DNA from 2 places in the Methylocaldum sp. GT1TLB genome. Region 2 is predicted to be linked to the other one. Evidence: riboswitches for the same ligand, from Rfam matches in the RefSeq annotation. Region 2 holds a riboswitch; the other holds the start of a gene.
What was found. A riboswitch is a leader RNA that binds a small molecule or an ion and turns the genes downstream of it on or off. The one in region 2 is predicted to bind cyclic di-GMP.
Positions count from the first base shown of each region.

Region 1: another riboswitch for cyclic di-GMP. It lies ahead of ACR2R1_RS18615 (VPLPA-CTERM sorting domain-containing protein); the one in region 2 lies ahead of pepA (flocculation-associated PEP-CTERM protein PepA).

Region 1 is NZ_CP194898.1:4,204,502-4,212,201, reverse strand. It holds gene ACR2R1_RS18620 (hypothetical protein) at 1-567, opposite strand, end outside; gene ACR2R1_RS18615 (VPLPA-CTERM sorting domain-containing protein) at 599-1,369, opposite strand; cyclic di-GMP riboswitch class I at 1,530-1,607, opposite strand; gene ACR2R1_RS18610 (transglutaminase-like cysteine peptidase) at 2,738-3,346, shown strand; gene ACR2R1_RS18605 (bifunctional diguanylate cyclase/phosphodiesterase) at 3,343-5,250, shown strand; gene ACR2R1_RS18600 (VPLPA-CTERM sorting domain-containing protein) at 6,873-7,556, shown strand.
Region 2 is NZ_CP194898.1:1,554,317-1,562,016, reverse strand. It holds gene ACR2R1_RS06790 (glycerophosphodiester phosphodiesterase family protein) at 1-1,021, shown strand, start outside; gene pepA (flocculation-associated PEP-CTERM protein PepA) at 1,659-2,525, opposite strand; cyclic di-GMP riboswitch class I at 2,624-2,704, opposite strand; gene ACR2R1_RS06780 (IS110 family transposase) at 3,491-4,447, opposite strand; gene ACR2R1_RS06775 (hypothetical protein) at 4,749-5,357, opposite strand; gene ACR2R1_RS06770 (ExeM/NucH family extracellular endonuclease) at 5,418-7,700, opposite strand, start outside.

The DNA of each region.
Region 1 (7,700 bases), 2.5 Mb from region 2:
GCTCGAAACCTGGGCGGTCGTGACATCCGGCTGCTTCACGCCGTCCTCCCTGGGCGCGTTGACCCCGCGGAACAGATCCGGGTTGACGTCGCTTACGCCGAGATCCGACTCGTGCAGAATGGTGTCGCCCGCGCTGCTGACTCGGCAGCGGTAGAAGCTGTCGGGCGCGGTCTTGGTGCAGTTGCCGTTGTTGATCTCCATGTGCGTGATCGCCTGATCGAGAATCAGCGGCGTTACGCCCTGCGCCGAGCCGCCCTGAGAACGCTTGTGGAACAACACGTTCGGATTTACGGTGCCGAGGCCGGTCACCTTGGTGGAGTCGAGCCGGCAGAAATAAGCCGAGTGCTGCGCTCCCGGCTTGGACGCGTTGGCGTTGTCGCGGTAGATATCCAGAGATCCGGCCACGCAGAGTTCGGAAAAGAGCGCTTCCACGCCCTTGTCCTGTGCGGTGGCGCCGGATGCCCAGATTTCGATATCCACGGCCGCGCCGGGAGCGAGAGCGAAGGCTTCGCCGGCGCCGAGCAGCGCCGTTGCCGCCATGGCGACAGACAAACGATTGACTTTCATCGAATTTTCTCCGTTAAGGATATTTGGGAGATTACGCTTTCTGGCCGCGGCGGCTGACCAGGGTCAAGCCGGCCAGAGCGGAGCCAAGCAGATAGATCGCCGCGGGAACCGGTACCGGAGAGGAGCCGGCCGGGCCGAATTCCAGGGTGCCGTTGCTCGACAGCAGCCAGCGCCCGGCAATCTGATTGACGATGCCGTCGCTGTCGTCGCCGGTGTTATTGGTCACGTGGAAGAAAAGGGTTGCCAGGTCGACGCCGCCGGCGGTGGAGGCGAACACGCTGGGAGCGGCGCCCATCAGCGGACCCCAGTTGCCGTCGTCCCAGGACTGCGGCAGCCCGTTATCCACGACGCCCGACACGTTGTCGCCCAGCGCGGTGTTCAGTTTGCTGATATAGCCCTGAATGTTGGTAATCGTGGATAAAACATTACCGAAACCGCCGTTGAACGAAGACCCGGTAGCCAGAATACCCCATTGATCGATATTGGCACCGCCCTCGTCGAGGGTGTACACGGCGGCGATGTTGTACTGCAGGTCTGCCTTGCCGGCAAAGCCGGCATAATTGGCGTCAGCACCCAGATTGACGCTGAACGCCCAGTTCGAACCGGCGTTCAGCACGTCAGTGAGTGAAACGTCGAGATCGCGGAAGTAGGTGCGACCCAGGCCGCCGTTCGCGCTGGGATCGAAAATCGACACGAACAATTCGCCCACGTTCGGATACTGCCCATCGCTAATCGACGCTTCTGCGCCGGTGGCGCCCAAAGCCAATAGCACGCCGGCGGTAATCGCTTTCAGTTTGTTCATTTCCATGCCTTGTTTAAAATTGCGGTTGAAAATACCTTGCAGACGTCTTCTCAAGGTTTATCTGCAGGGCCGTTTTCGCCGGTCGCTTTTCGGCGACCGGCTTTTTTGTGCCGTTTTTCAGGCACCGAAAACAAAAAAGCCGGGCTGCCATCAACGTTGGTGTGGCAACCCGGCTATCTTGCAATCAAGACCCGTGGCTTTCCGGCCCCGCCTCGCGACGAGTGTGGCTTTGTCCTAGCAACCCTCCTGGACCGGGCTCCTGCTCCCCGGCCGCAACTGAACCGCACTGCGGTTTTCTTCCGTCCCTTTGAAGGCGAGACAGACTTTAATGTCGCTTTTTTACAACCAAGTTAAGTTTGTGTGACACCGATGAAATTTTTTGAAAAAACTCAACGCACGGCTCCCGCGCATCAACTAAGTCTTTGTTTTGGATTACATTTGCGTGCTGTGTTTTTTTTTCAAAACTTTAAGTCGCAGATGATTGCAAGCTGCCCCGGCTGTAGCTTTTTCGCTGAACGACTTTACGGATTCGCAACATGAAGGCGGGGGAATCGAGGAAGGGCACCGCCGGACCTGACTTCTTCCGAGCGCCTTGCCCGGTGTATCAGGTGGTAGGTCGGCAATCCTTTGCCGACAAATCCCGTCGGGAAGGGTCGCGATTAACGCGACCGTTTGCGATTGGAAGGGGCCGATTAAAGGCCCGTTTGCGATTGGAAGGGTGGCTCCGGCGCTCCCGGAGACACCGTTTGCGATTGGAAGGGATTCCCGACCTACTCCGCGGTTCGGTGCCAGCCGGCCTGCAACCGATTGATCCGGCATGCCTCCGTCGTTAGGCTGGTTCCCGAACTCCCGTTTGGGAACCGACGTTGAGAAGCTCCCGCTTCTCGATTCGAATGATGTTTCGAGAAGCTCGAGCTGCTCGGGTATAGCTCCCAGGCGGAAGCTTGGGAGCCAGCGAAAATCCATACCGGAATGGCGGTCCGCTGACCTGTATAGCAGCGACCGTTTGCCATCAAGCGCTGACGCTTAGCCGGGCCTGCATCCGGACGCCTTCGTCGGCAAAGGATTGCCGAGCTACGGCCGCTCGTTTCGGCCTACATTTAGAGCCTATCCCAGTAGGTTTCAAAAACCCTTCGACTCGGCTCTGGGCGAACGGCCTACTGAGATAGGCACTTAGAGGTACGGGGCGGCTTCCCAAGCCACGCCGCTACACTTCAGTGAAAAACGCTGAAGCACCGGGTTATGAGGTGGCGAAATTTCGCCGAGATGGGGCAAGATACGCTTCCTTCAAATCACCCCCCTTAGCTCTTGAAACGCTTATTGATATGGAGCGCCGCTTTTGCGGTCCTTGCCGTGGCGGGCGTCGAAATGGACCTGCTCCCCAATGCACGAACCTTGGAACTGGTCGGCCAGCGCTATGGCCTGGCGGCCGTCGAACGTCTGTCGGCGTGGCGCGACCTGGTTCTGCATCTGGGCAGTGCCGGCGAACAAGAGAAGCTGGCGCGAGTCAACGATTTCTTCAACCGCCTGCCCAATATCTCCGACCCTGACCAATGGGCGCGCCGCGACTACTGGGCGACTCCGGTGGAACTCCTGGCCGCCAACGGCGGCGACTGCGAGGATTTCGCCCTGGCCAAATATTTCACCCTTCGAGCGGCAGGAGTGGCTCCCGACCGATTGCGGGTCACTTATGTCCGGGTCTGGCGGCCACAGCTGAGCCGCATGGAGCCGCACATGGTCCTGGCCTACTATCCCGCCCCGGCATCCGAACCGCTGATTTTGGACAATCTGATCGGCGATATCCGGCCGGCCGCCGCGCGGACCGATCTAGCGCCGACCATGAGCTTCAATGCGGAGGGGTTGTGGTCGGCCAAGCAGCGCGGGCAGCATGGCAAACTGGGTGAAGCGTCCGACATACGCCACTGGAACGATCTGTTGGCGCGCATGCACCACGAAAAGACGGGAGCGATTCGATGACGACGATGAGCCTGAAAACCCTGCTGGTCCTGCTGCTCGGTCTGCTGTTTCTGCTGCTGGGGCTGGCTCTTTTCGCCACCGGCCTGGTGAATACCCACGGCTTTCTGCAACGCCAGTTGCACGCTCATGCGCAAGAAACGGCAACCACTCTGGCGCTGGAACTATCGCCCGCGCTGGCGAGCAACGACACCGCGGCGGTGGCCAATGCGGTGGACGCTCTCTACGATAGCGGCTACTACCGGCGTATCGCCGTGATCCGCCCCAACGGCGAATCCGTCGTGGAGCGGGAACTCCCCTTGAAAGTGGACGGCGCTCCCGAGTGGTTCATCAGCCGCGTGCCGTTCGACGCTCCCGCGGGTCGGGCCGAATCGATGGCCGGCTGGAAACTTTCAGCCGTGGTCGACGTGGCCAGCCATCCCGGTTTCGGATATAGCCAACTTTGGCAGATGACCTGGTCCATCCTGGGCTGGACTCTGGGTTTCTGGCTGATCTCCGCGCTGCTGTCGGTATGGCTGCTGCAAAAGGCATTACGTCCGCTGGACCGGCTGGAAAATCTGGCGCTTCGCATCGGCGAAGGCAAGTTCGAGCCTTTGGCGGAGCTGCCCCGTATTCGCGAACTGCATCATATCGGCTCGGCGTTCAACCGTATGTCGGAAGCGGTGCGGCGCATGCTGAACGCGAAGATGGAAACCATCGAGAAACTACAGCGGGATCTCCACCACGACCGGCAAACCGGTCTTTTCAATCGCGCGTATTTTCTCGCATCGCTGGACGCGGCCCTGGCAATATCCGGAACGCAGCACGCCATTGCCATCCTTCAGCTCACCGGACTGGCGGAATGCAATCGCCGATTCGGACGCGATACGGGAGATCTTGTCGTCAAATTTCTCGCCGATGTTGTGGAAGCTGTCGCCGAAAAGACGCACGGCTCGGCGGCGCGAATCGACGGCGCGCAGTTTGCCGTGCTGTTGGAGCACGCCGATGCCGATTGCCTGAACGATCTGACCCATCACCTCGCCCAATCGACGGTCATGGCTTTGCTCGAGACCGGAATCGCTTCGTCCTGCACCGTCCATATCGGGGCGGCCCTCTCTTCCGGCGATAGCAGCACGGCACTGCTCGCCCGGGCGGACGCTGCGCTGCGCGACGCGCAGATGGGGTCCAGCGGGAGCTTTCGGATTGCGGAGGCAGATCCGACGCCGGGCGGGAGCGGCCGGCTCGCATTGCTGCGGCAGGCTTTGGGCAACGGTCAAGTGGAACTGGAGCGGCAGCCGCTCATGTGCCGGAACGCTTCGGCACCCGAGCATTACGAGGTGTTCGCGCGCATCGTGACGGAAAACGGATTACGGCTTTCCGCAGGCGCCTTGGCGCACATTGCCGAGGAAACCGATCTGGCTCCGATGCTGGACAAACTTGTCGTCGCGCGCCTTCAGGAAGCGATGGCGGAAAAACCCGAAGCGGCGTGGTCCGTCAATTTGTCGGTGGCCACCATCATGCAGCCGGGATTCGCTCAATCTTTTAGACATAAAGTGCCCGCTCGATCAAATCTGGCCATAGAAGTCCCCTTGAATCGGCTGATTTTAGCCCCGCAAGCGGCCGAGTCCGTTAGCGAGCTCAGGAGAGACGGTTTTCGGTTCGTGCTGGATCGCTTCATGCCCTATCCCGGCGCACTGGCCTGGTTAAACGAATTGATGCCGGATTGGGTAAAGGTGGAAGGGGCTCTCTGCCGCCGGATATTCGATGACGCCGGCAATCAGGCCCTGCTCAAGGCGCTATGCCAATACGCACGAGAGTTGGGTATCCGCGTTGCCGCCACCGGCGTGGAACGGGAGGACGAGGCCGATCTGCTTTTTGGCCTCGGGTTCGACGCGGTGCAAGGCCGTGTGTTCGAGAAGGCGAGCTAGAACGTTTTCATACCTACTGTACGGGCACTGGCGAGTAGGTCGGGAATCCCTTCCCAATCGCAAACGGTCGCTTTAGTCGCGACCCTTCCAATCGCAAACGGCGTCTTCGGGAGCGCCGAAGCCCCCCTTCCCGACGCCGCCGTTGGGCCAACGGGTTCGTCGGCAAAGGATTGCCGACCTACGAAAGATTGAATCGATCTACCCTAGCCGAAGGCGCCAACGACGTCCGCCAAGCCTGTTTTGCCGTACGAGCGAGATGAAAACGCCCTAAGTACATTCAGGGAAGTCTTGCGGCATAGGCAACCTGCAGGACAACCCCGCCAGTCAAGCCAATCTGTCGAGATCCCGCAAATATTTGCGGAATGTACTTAGAACATTCTCCACCGTGGCTTAGCGGTGTGAATTGGGAAAGCCGCTCCGCACTCCAAAATGGCGGCCGGACTAAGTCAGTAGGTCGGGAATCCCTTCCCGACTTACTGGAGACGCTACACCAAACCGGAAAATTCGCCTGCCGGAGGGGATGTCTCTTCCCGGCGACGAACGGATCGCTTCAGACGCCTTGTAAATCCATTCAACATTCAACATTCAAGCGAACATTATCGTAGGGTGGGTTAGCGAAGCGTAACCCACCGATCCGAGGCCGTTCGGCGGGTTACGGCCTCGCGGCCTAACCCGCCCTACAAAACAATTCCTGATTGAAAGCGATTTGGAAAAATACCTGAAACGGTGCGCCTGGGGTATTTTCCTGGCGTCAGCGAATTTTACGCCCACCGTAGATTTTCATCCTATCCCATTGATTCAGCGAAACACGAGTCCTTGGCTCAGAGTTTGCAGCTGAATCCTTAGAAATCCGAATCCGACGGGAGACTTTTCACCTAAACGCGGATCGACGTCGGACTGCTATTCAGCAAGCAGCTCACGCCGCCCGTTACGAAAACACCGTATACGCCCTCTCGCATGTTCTGGTTCGCCATCGGTCCCGGAGCCGTCCGCCGGGGCCAAGAGCGACCACATTCCGAACCACCAATAGGCCGCCATCGAAATTTCTCAAAATGTCACAGACCCTTAACAAAATCTTCACAGAACTTCGATTTAATAAACAAAAACTGAAAGATTTTTTTGTCGTTGACCTTCTCGGCATGAAAGCGCCGGAAATCATCGAGCGACGCCCTGGAACCCAAAGGCATAGAAACCGTGCTGTCGGTTGAGGGTGTACGACTGAAGCGACCTGCACTGGGTGTGTGCTGGTTCCCAAACTCCCGTTTGGGAACCGACGTTGAGAAGCGGGAGCTTCTCGGGCGGGGCGCCCAAGCCGAAGCTTGGGCGCCAGCGGAGAGGCCGTTTGGGATAGGAACGGTATATCGAGGCTTGTCAGAGCATTTTGGGGGGTATCAAAGGTCGTTCGGAAACAGCCTTATCTTGGTTATCTCGCCGAATCGATAAACCAGGCAGGGATAGGTGGAATTGGAGTGTGGAAATCCGGGCATCGTCGCCCGTCATACCTCTACGCGCCTTTCGCAGACGTATAGGGTCGCCGCTTTTGTAGGACGAGAGATACGAGGGAATGTTTGGAATTCGGGTTTTTCGTTGCGTTTTAAACTGACTGTAAGGAGTCACTGCTCATGAAGACATTTATCGGTGCAATCACAGGCATTTTTATCTTTTTCAGCGGGGCTGCCGCGCAGGCCGCCCTGCTGGAAGGCCAATCGGTTTATTTCCAGTTTGCGGACGAGGACCTGGATTACTTCGGGACACCGTCCATCGACGGCGATACCCTGAGCTTCGCCTTTTCCGATCGTTTTGCCGCCTCGGCTTCCCAGCGCCTAAGGGAAACCATGGAATTTCAGGTCATCGCCAAGGACGGATTTCTGATCAATCAGTTTCACTTGGCCGAGGGCGGCGACTATGCGCTCGCCGGAAAGAACAGCGGCGTTTCGGCCAGCAGTCGGCTCCGGCTCGACGACTTTAGCAACGACGAGTTGTTCCGCGACTCGGGTGAAAAATCCTTCCGCCTCGGCGGCAGCGGCGGCGAAAAGGCGGGCAGCTGGACCACGCTGTTCGAGCAGTCGATCGCCCGGAGCGAAGAACTGGACGTCCTCTTGACGACGATGCTGGGGGCCGTTCCGGTGGGCAGTCAGGGTGAGGCCTGGATCGATCTGAACGCGATCCGCGTGACCATCGGCGCGGTTCTGTCCGGCGGCGAACCGGCCCCGGTGCCTTTGCCCGCGGCCGTGTGGCTCTTGGCCTCCGGACTCGCCGGTTTGACCAGCGTGATGGCGGCCAAGAAAAATCAGGCACGCTGCTGAATCAAGGCGCAGATCTCGCCATTTTGGATCAGACTGCTCTCCGAGCCGCCGCTTTGCACGTCGATCGCGTTTGTCGGCAAAGGATTGCCGACCTGCGACGGCTGCCGAACTGGAATCGTAAGATGCCACTTAAGGAAGCTCTGA
Region 2 (7,700 bases):
TCTGCAATTTCCCGAACACACCAAGGAATCCTACGAAGCCGCGGCCCGCATGGGCGCCGGCATTCTGGAATGCGACGTGACCTTCACCAAGGATAAGGAATTGGTGTGTCGTCATGCGCAGAACGATCTTCACACGACTACGAATATCCTTGCCATCCCCGAGCTGGCCGCCAAGTGCACGAAGCCGTTCTCGCCGGCCACCTTCGATGCCAGCGGCAATCTCCTCACGCGCGCCACGGCGGAATGCCGCACCAGCGACATCACCCTGGCCGAGTTCAAAACCCTTCGCGGCAAGATGGATGCGTCAAACCCCCGCGCTAGAACCGTGGAGGAATATCTCGGCGGTACGGCGAATTTCCGCACGGACCTCTATGCCGGACCGACCAGCGGCACCCTGCTTACGCACAAGGAAAGCATCGAGCTTTTCAAGAAACTGGGCGTGAAGATGACTCCCGAACTGAAGAGCCCTAGCGTGGCCATGCCTTTCGACGGCTTTTCCCAGGAGGATTTCGCCCAGAAAATGATCGACGAGTATAAGGAAGCGCGCGTTTCCCCGAAAAAGGTCTTCCCTCAGTCTTTCAACATCGACGACGTGCTCTATTGGGTCCGCTACGAACCCGCCTTCGGCAAGCAGGCCGTGTATCTTGACGATGCCGAAACGGTCGCCGATCTGCCCGATGCTGCCACCTTGGCAAGCTATAAGACCATGGGCATCAATATCGTGGCGCCGCCGACGTTTGCTTTGTTGGACCTGGACGCCGGCGGCAACATCGTGCCCTCGGAATACGCCAGGAACGCCAAGGCCGCGGACCTGGATATCATCACCTGGACACTGGAGCGCTCCGGAATTCTCGCCGACGGTAATAATGGGTTCTATTTTCAGACCATCGATTCCGCCATCAAACGCGAGGGCGACGTAATGAAAGTGCTCGACGTGCTGGCGAAGGATGTGGGTATTCGTGGCGTCTTCGCCGACTGGGCCGCGACGGTGACCTATTACGCCAACTGCAAGGGATTGTAAGGGGCGCTGTAAACCCGATCACCGAGCGAGCGGGAGCGAGAAATCGAAGCCTCCGGCGGGGTTTTGTTGCGTGAGGTCCCAAGCCTGCATAGTTCATGAAAGGAGGGTGGGCGGAATCGAAAAGCCCTTAAAATTCAACTGCTGACATTGAATTTTTGAGGAGATTCCGCCGTGATCCATGGTACCGGACAACGTGAACTGTTCGCGCACGTGGCGCGCCGCCGGATCGGCTCATCCCGGACTTCGACGCCGCCGATGATCTCGCGGCTCCCTGGCGCCAAGCAGCACAAACCCACTTTGCCGCCACCGAGGACAAACAACGGGTGTCGGCTAGCTCTTGTTGGAAGCCCTGCGCCGGAGGGGGCTCGCCGGCGCCGAACTGGCTCGCGCGCGGTGTTCGAGCCCGAGGGTGAAGTTCCTCAAGAGTTGTCGCGGACTTTTAGCGACGCTGCGTCATGAGGATGATAATTGCAGCACTGGCCTCGGCCGTTCCGGCTGGCGGTCGGCTCGAGGAACCGGACCGGGATAAGCGCCGGCCCGGTTGTGACGTTCGGCCGCGCCGTCTGCTTCCGCAGTCAGCGAAGCAGATTTGCACCGAATCCTCGCCCATTCACCAAATGGGCTTGCCATGCGAGGCTCACGCAGCCAATTTGCTGGAACGGCGAGAGATGACGCTCATGCCGGCCAAGGCACTAGCGAGCAGCCAGAAGGCCGCTGGAACCGGTACCGCCGTCAGCGTGAGCGATCCATCCGCCTGGTAGAGAATGCTCGTCGATGTAACCGGTATGCCGCCGACCGAAGAGATGGCGGGAGGTGCGGTGGGGTTTCTGACGAACAGGGAGAACAACGACTGGCCGCCGCCGATGGTATCGGGATCGTATACCGCCGAATCATAGAAACTGGTGTTTCCGACGAAGGTAAATTCGCTCGAGGTTACGCCAAGACCGGAAGGAAACTGGGTGCTTACCGTGACGACCCCGGTTCCGCCCGTCACCGATCCCTTAAGAATATTGGTGCCGTCCGTGATGCCCGTGTCACCGGTTACGTCGCGATTGACGGCGTTGTCGAAAAACAGGTCCAGCGAGCCACTCAACACCTGGAAGTTGATGGTCCACAGCCCGTTGCCCAGATTCTGCGCGTTCGTGACTTGTGTTTGGAAAGCCGACTGGGTGGTCAACTCGTAAGAGACGTTCAGTTTGGGGTTGCTCACCGTGGAGGTGCCCAACTGATGGTTGGTGACGTAAGACTGGTACACGCCTGAATAGATGTCTCCCACCGTAATTTGGGAGGGATTGGCGATCGTGTCCGGTACGAGCAATGCCAGACCGCCGTCGCCCGCCGCGAAGTCGTAAGTATCGAAGGGACCGACCGCTTCGCCGGCCGAACCGCCCACGACGGTGTAGTCCGCGGTACCCACCCAGTTCGGCAAGGTTGCCGCACCGGCAGTACTTGAGAATCCGACGCCCGTCAAAGCGAGCGCCGAAATGATCTTACTTGGTTTCATCCGAATTACCTTTTCACTGTGTTGACGTTGAACTCACAGTGATGTCCGTGATTCTGCCCACAGGTGGTGAGCGGTGCCACGGTCCTCCCCATCACTCGGGAGGCGGCCCGGCGATCTCGACAAACGCGAGACCCGTGGCTTTCCGGCCCCGCCTCACGGCGGGTGTGGCTCTTCGGCAAACACGTTCAGCTGGTCCTACAGCTTGACGTGACCGGTAACCGACCTAAGCCTCCTTGCTCATTTTTTCGAAATACCCGGTCAAATTAAGCCGAGACTGTTACACGTCAGTTAATGATTGGTTAAATCTATGTAATCAATTTATGACAAATGACTCGTCGGAGACCGATTAGGTGGATTCTGTCCAGTCTCCCTCTCCATGAGCCAGTGAGCCAGGCTCAAAAAAGTGGACACCATCAATCGCGTAAATCCGGTGATTGGTGGTGGAACGAGATGGCGAAATTACCGAGACAGCCGTTCAAGGCCGAGCTTCGTGCGCAGGTGATGAGATGAGCCAGCGAGGGGAAACCATTCGTGCTGGAAGCGGCGCGGCGGCAGCGGATGGCGATAGACCGAAGGCACTCTGCCGATACGCCAGGTCGAATCGGCGGATCAGGTCCCGCTTGGTCCCCGGCCGCCTGCATCCGTTGGTCAGGCACCTCGAAAAACTTCGAGGTGCTCGTAAGCCAAGCCCAAGCCGCGTTTGGGCTTGGCGAAGAGAAAAACCGCCGGGAAGGTCTTGGTTCGAAGCCTGATCACGTTTCCGCCAGCCGTACCGGCCCACGTCCAGACGAAGAGCCGAGCGAATTGGGACGGGTTAGCTTTGGCAACGGCTGGGATCAAAGCCTATCTTCGTAGACTTAGAGCGTTTTCATCTCGCTCGTACGGCAAAACAGGCTTGGCGGAAGTCGTTGGCGCCTTCGGCTCGGGTGAATGGATTCAAGCATTCGTAGATACCGTCTTAGAAATCACGATGCAAGCCCATGATTGGGATCGAACGGTCGGCCGGACTTAAGGACGCCGTAGGCCAGGACGAGGAGCTTGCGCATGGCGGCGCCGACGATGAGTTTGCCGTTCTTGCCTTGGGCTTTAAGGCGCTCGCAGAAGGCCCGGATCAGTGGGTTATGGCGCCGGGCGACGATGGCCGGCATGTAAAGGGCCTTGCGGAGCAAGGCATCGCCGGTCTTGGACAGGCGGGTGTGGCCTTTCCACTTCCCGGACTGGTGCTCTTTGGGCGAGAGGCCCGCAAAGGCGGCGACGCTGCGCGCGTTTTCGAAGCGGTGAACGTCGCCCAGGGCGGCCAGCAGCACCGGGATGGTGGCGTCGCCGAAACCGGGGATGGTGTCGAGCAGGTCACGCCGTTGGCGGAGGTCCGGATCGTGGTCGATGTGCTCGCGGATGCGTTGTTGGGTAGCGGCGATCTCGGCGTCGAGGGTGGCGAGCACGGCTTCGATGGAGGGGCGTACGGTGGGGTCGGCCCCGTCCAGGCGGTTTTTTTCCATCTGCCGCATCTCGAGGAGGCTCTCGAGCCGACGCACTAAGGCTTGTAATGGGCGCACGGCCGGCGGAGGCGGCTGCCAGAGCAGCGGCCGTTGGCTGAGACAGAAGCGGGCGATGCGCTTGGCATCGCTTTTATCGGTCTTGGTGCGGCTCAGTTCGGCTTGGCCGAAGGCGTGGATTTGGGCGGGGTTGACCACGCTGACGGCGAGGCCGTGGTCGACCAGGAACAGGGCCAAGCCCTCACCATAGCGGCCGGTGGCCTCCAGGCATACGTGGGGCGTTGGGAAGGCTTGCAGCCAGGCCAGGAACGCCTTAAACCCTTCGGGCGTGTTCTGGAAGACCTTGGTTTTGTACTTGCCGTTGCGTAGCGCGGCGGCGTCGAACTTGGCTTTGGCGATGTCGATACCGATGGGGCTGAACGTCATAGGGTCTCCTTGGTCTGCGTTGACGATGGGGCAAAGTGCTGACCGATCGAAACCGCTCCTGCCGGGTTCAGCCTTATCCATCCAGGGTGTTGCCCAAGGCAGCCCTACGATACCGTTCGAACTCTATGGCGAGGAAGGGACGCTGGGGGACGATCTACGGCGCGGGCTTCAGGCCCAAGGTCGGCAACGTCTTGCCCAGCGTCTGGGTCCGATGATCAGTCGGAGATTCTGCCTCTTGTGGAATCCAGAATCGAGATATAAGGTCGGCAATCCTTTGCCGACAAACCCGTTGGCCCAACGGCTATCTTCGTAGACTGAGTGCGCCGATCGTACAACTTTTTCGGCATGCACTCCGCACCACCAGCCCCGAGATCCCGCTGGCGAACAGCCAAAAGGCGGCCGGTACGGGAACCGCGCTGGACTGAATGCTCAAGGACAGACCGGCATTGGCGGCGAGCGGCCCCGAGAGGCTGAAGAACAATCCTTGATTGGGTTCGGACGGATTGCCCAACACGCCCAGATCAATATTTCCGGCGTACAACGCCTGGAAATTGAGCGTCGCCAGCGTCAGCGTTTGGTTGGCCGGAGTGTTGGCAATGCCGGGGAAGGCCGATCCCGCCAAATCCAGTTTGACCAGGCCGCTGTCATCGCTGAAGGACGGCGAATACGTGACGCCGGTGAACTGAGCGGCGGTACCGTTCAGCACCGTGTCGAATCCGAACGCCAGCAATTCATCGGAAGCGTCCAACCCATCGAAGGGCTGAGTCAACGTTAAATCGATACTGAAGCTGTCGCCAACCAGCACGGGGGCATTCCCGACCAAATTGAGCGACACCACGGCCGAGTGGGAAGGGGCCACGGCCAATAGCCCCAGAATGGCAATTGCGAGGCGGGCTTTAAAAATCAACATCGTTTATCTCCAGTTAGGGGTAAAGGGCCGCCTCGTTGCAACGGGGCGGCCGATCGCTGTTTAAAGGCCTGCGTTGACACGATAGGCAGTGTAGTGGCCATACCAGCGCTGGTAGTCGGCATAGGTCACGCAGCCGACGCCGTCGTAGTTAGCCTCCGCCAAATAGCCGGATTGGCCCGAACACTTGCCCAAGGCGGAGCGGAAGCGGTTCTGGTCCGCTACGTCGACGTCGCCGTCCTTGTCGAGATCGCCCGGCACCAGCACTTCCACCACGACCGGATCGTGGTCCGACGAACGATACGGATCGGCACTGTAGAAGCTGGTGACCTGATCCGGCGTCTTGAAGTCGGTGTTGTAGTCGAGCGCGATCGGCTCGTCCGCGTTGATGTGCCATTCCGCGACGCCCTTGACCTGATAAGTGAGCGTCAAACTGGACAGGGCATGATCCAGATAGCCTGCTTCGCCGTCGAACACGTAGGAATATGCGTCCTCGCCAAGGAAAGCCGCGACCTGATTGGTAAAGCCGTTCTGTTCCAGGGTCCGGATGGGATCTTCCTTGGCGTAGGCATTCAGATCGCCGATGACCAGGACATCGGTGTTGCCGCTCCCGGTGGGATCCGCCGCCAGCCAGTCGGCCAGGGCCTGGGCAGCCCTGGTCCGGGTCAGGTTGCAGTTTCCCTGCTCGTCGCCCACGTCCGGGTCTCCCACGTCGGTGCAAGCCGAGCCTTTGGACTTCAAGTGATTCACGACCACCGTCAGCTTCTTGTTGGACAGCTTGTCCAGGAAGGTCTGGGCCAGCGCGGGCCGATTCTTGGTGTCGATGAAATCGGGATCGACCGAGGAGTCCAGGATCGCGAACGACCCGACCGGGCTCACTTTCGCCGGCTTGTAGATCAGCGCCACGCGGATCTCGTCGGTGCCGACGATGCCGGTGTCGATGAAGGCGTACTGAGCGGACCCGGCATAGACGTTGAGGCTGTCCACCAGATCCCGGATCGCCGGATAAGCATCGTCGTCGTTCTCGATTTCCATGAGGCCGATCACGTCGGCGTTCAGGCCGTGGATGGCGGGGACGATCTTGTCTTTCTGGCGGGTGAACTCGGCCGGGTTCTCGGCGCCGCGGGCCGTCGGGAATCCGCCGCCGAAGCCGTCGCCGTTGAAGTAGTTCAGCACGTTGAAACTGGCAATGCGGAGCGATCCGATGCCGGGCAACGCGGGCGGAACCGCGGGGCGCGGATTGTCCGCCACGAACAGGGGGTCCGCCGTGGGCAGCAGGCGGAAAGCACCGAAGGCGTAGCTCATCACCCCGGTCGCGCCGGTCAGCGTGTCGCCGCTCCGTAGCGTGTTGCCGGCGCTCAAGCCGGGAGCCGGGAAAATCACCGGGTCGGGATTCTGGACGTTGGAGCCGTCATCCACGAACAACCGATTCAGGTCGTTGGCCGCCGCCACCGCATTCGCCGCCGCGCCAGGCAAAGCGACGTGCGTCGGATTCCGAAGGCGACCGTCCGAGGACACCACGATCTGGCCGAAGCGGCCCAGCTGGAAGTTTTCGGTGACGGTCAAGCTCTGGGGCAAGTTGATCAGCATGCCTTCGTAGCGCTCCCGATCGGTGGCCGATCCGTCGAAGGGCAGGGTTACGGGCGTCGCCGCCGGCAGCGGGTTTCCGCTGGCGAGTACAGTTACCGAGGAGGCGTTCAGCGTCGTCAGGCCGTTGGTTTCGGTCACGGTTCCGGTCACCCGCACCCAATCGCCCGGATCGACGGCGATAGTGGAGTTGACGAACAAGCCTTCGGACGAAGCGGGATCGGCATCGTAATCCGCCGGCTCCTCCTGAACGAAGAAGCCGCTCAACTCGGTCGCGCCCTGGAAGTCGCCCACAACAACGGCCTCCACCGTCACGGCCGCACCTACGACGGGACTGGACAGGCCGGTGCCCTGCACCGTACTGATCAGGCTGACGGAGGATGGCGGGGGCGGAGCGGAAGCGAAAGACTGCCCGGCATTGAGCGCACCGAAGGTGTTACCGGAAGAAGCTACCCAAGTGAAGTCCTCGTAGAAAATGCCGTTTCCGGTAAGCTGCAAGGATCCGCCGACCGGTGTGGAACTGCTTTCGCTGACGCCGATATCGGTGCTGGTGAGGCCGTTGGCAAGCCCGTTGGTGGCGGTGAACATGCCCTCGTAACTCAGAAACTGAACGATTTGATTGGACGCATCCACCAGGGCGATGCCGTCCGGGGCGCCGTTCTGCAATCCGTCCTGGTTGTAAGCGATCGTGATCACGCCGTAGCCGGTACCGCCCAGGTCCGGAATCGTCCCGGAAAGGGTTTCGGACGTGGTCGCGGC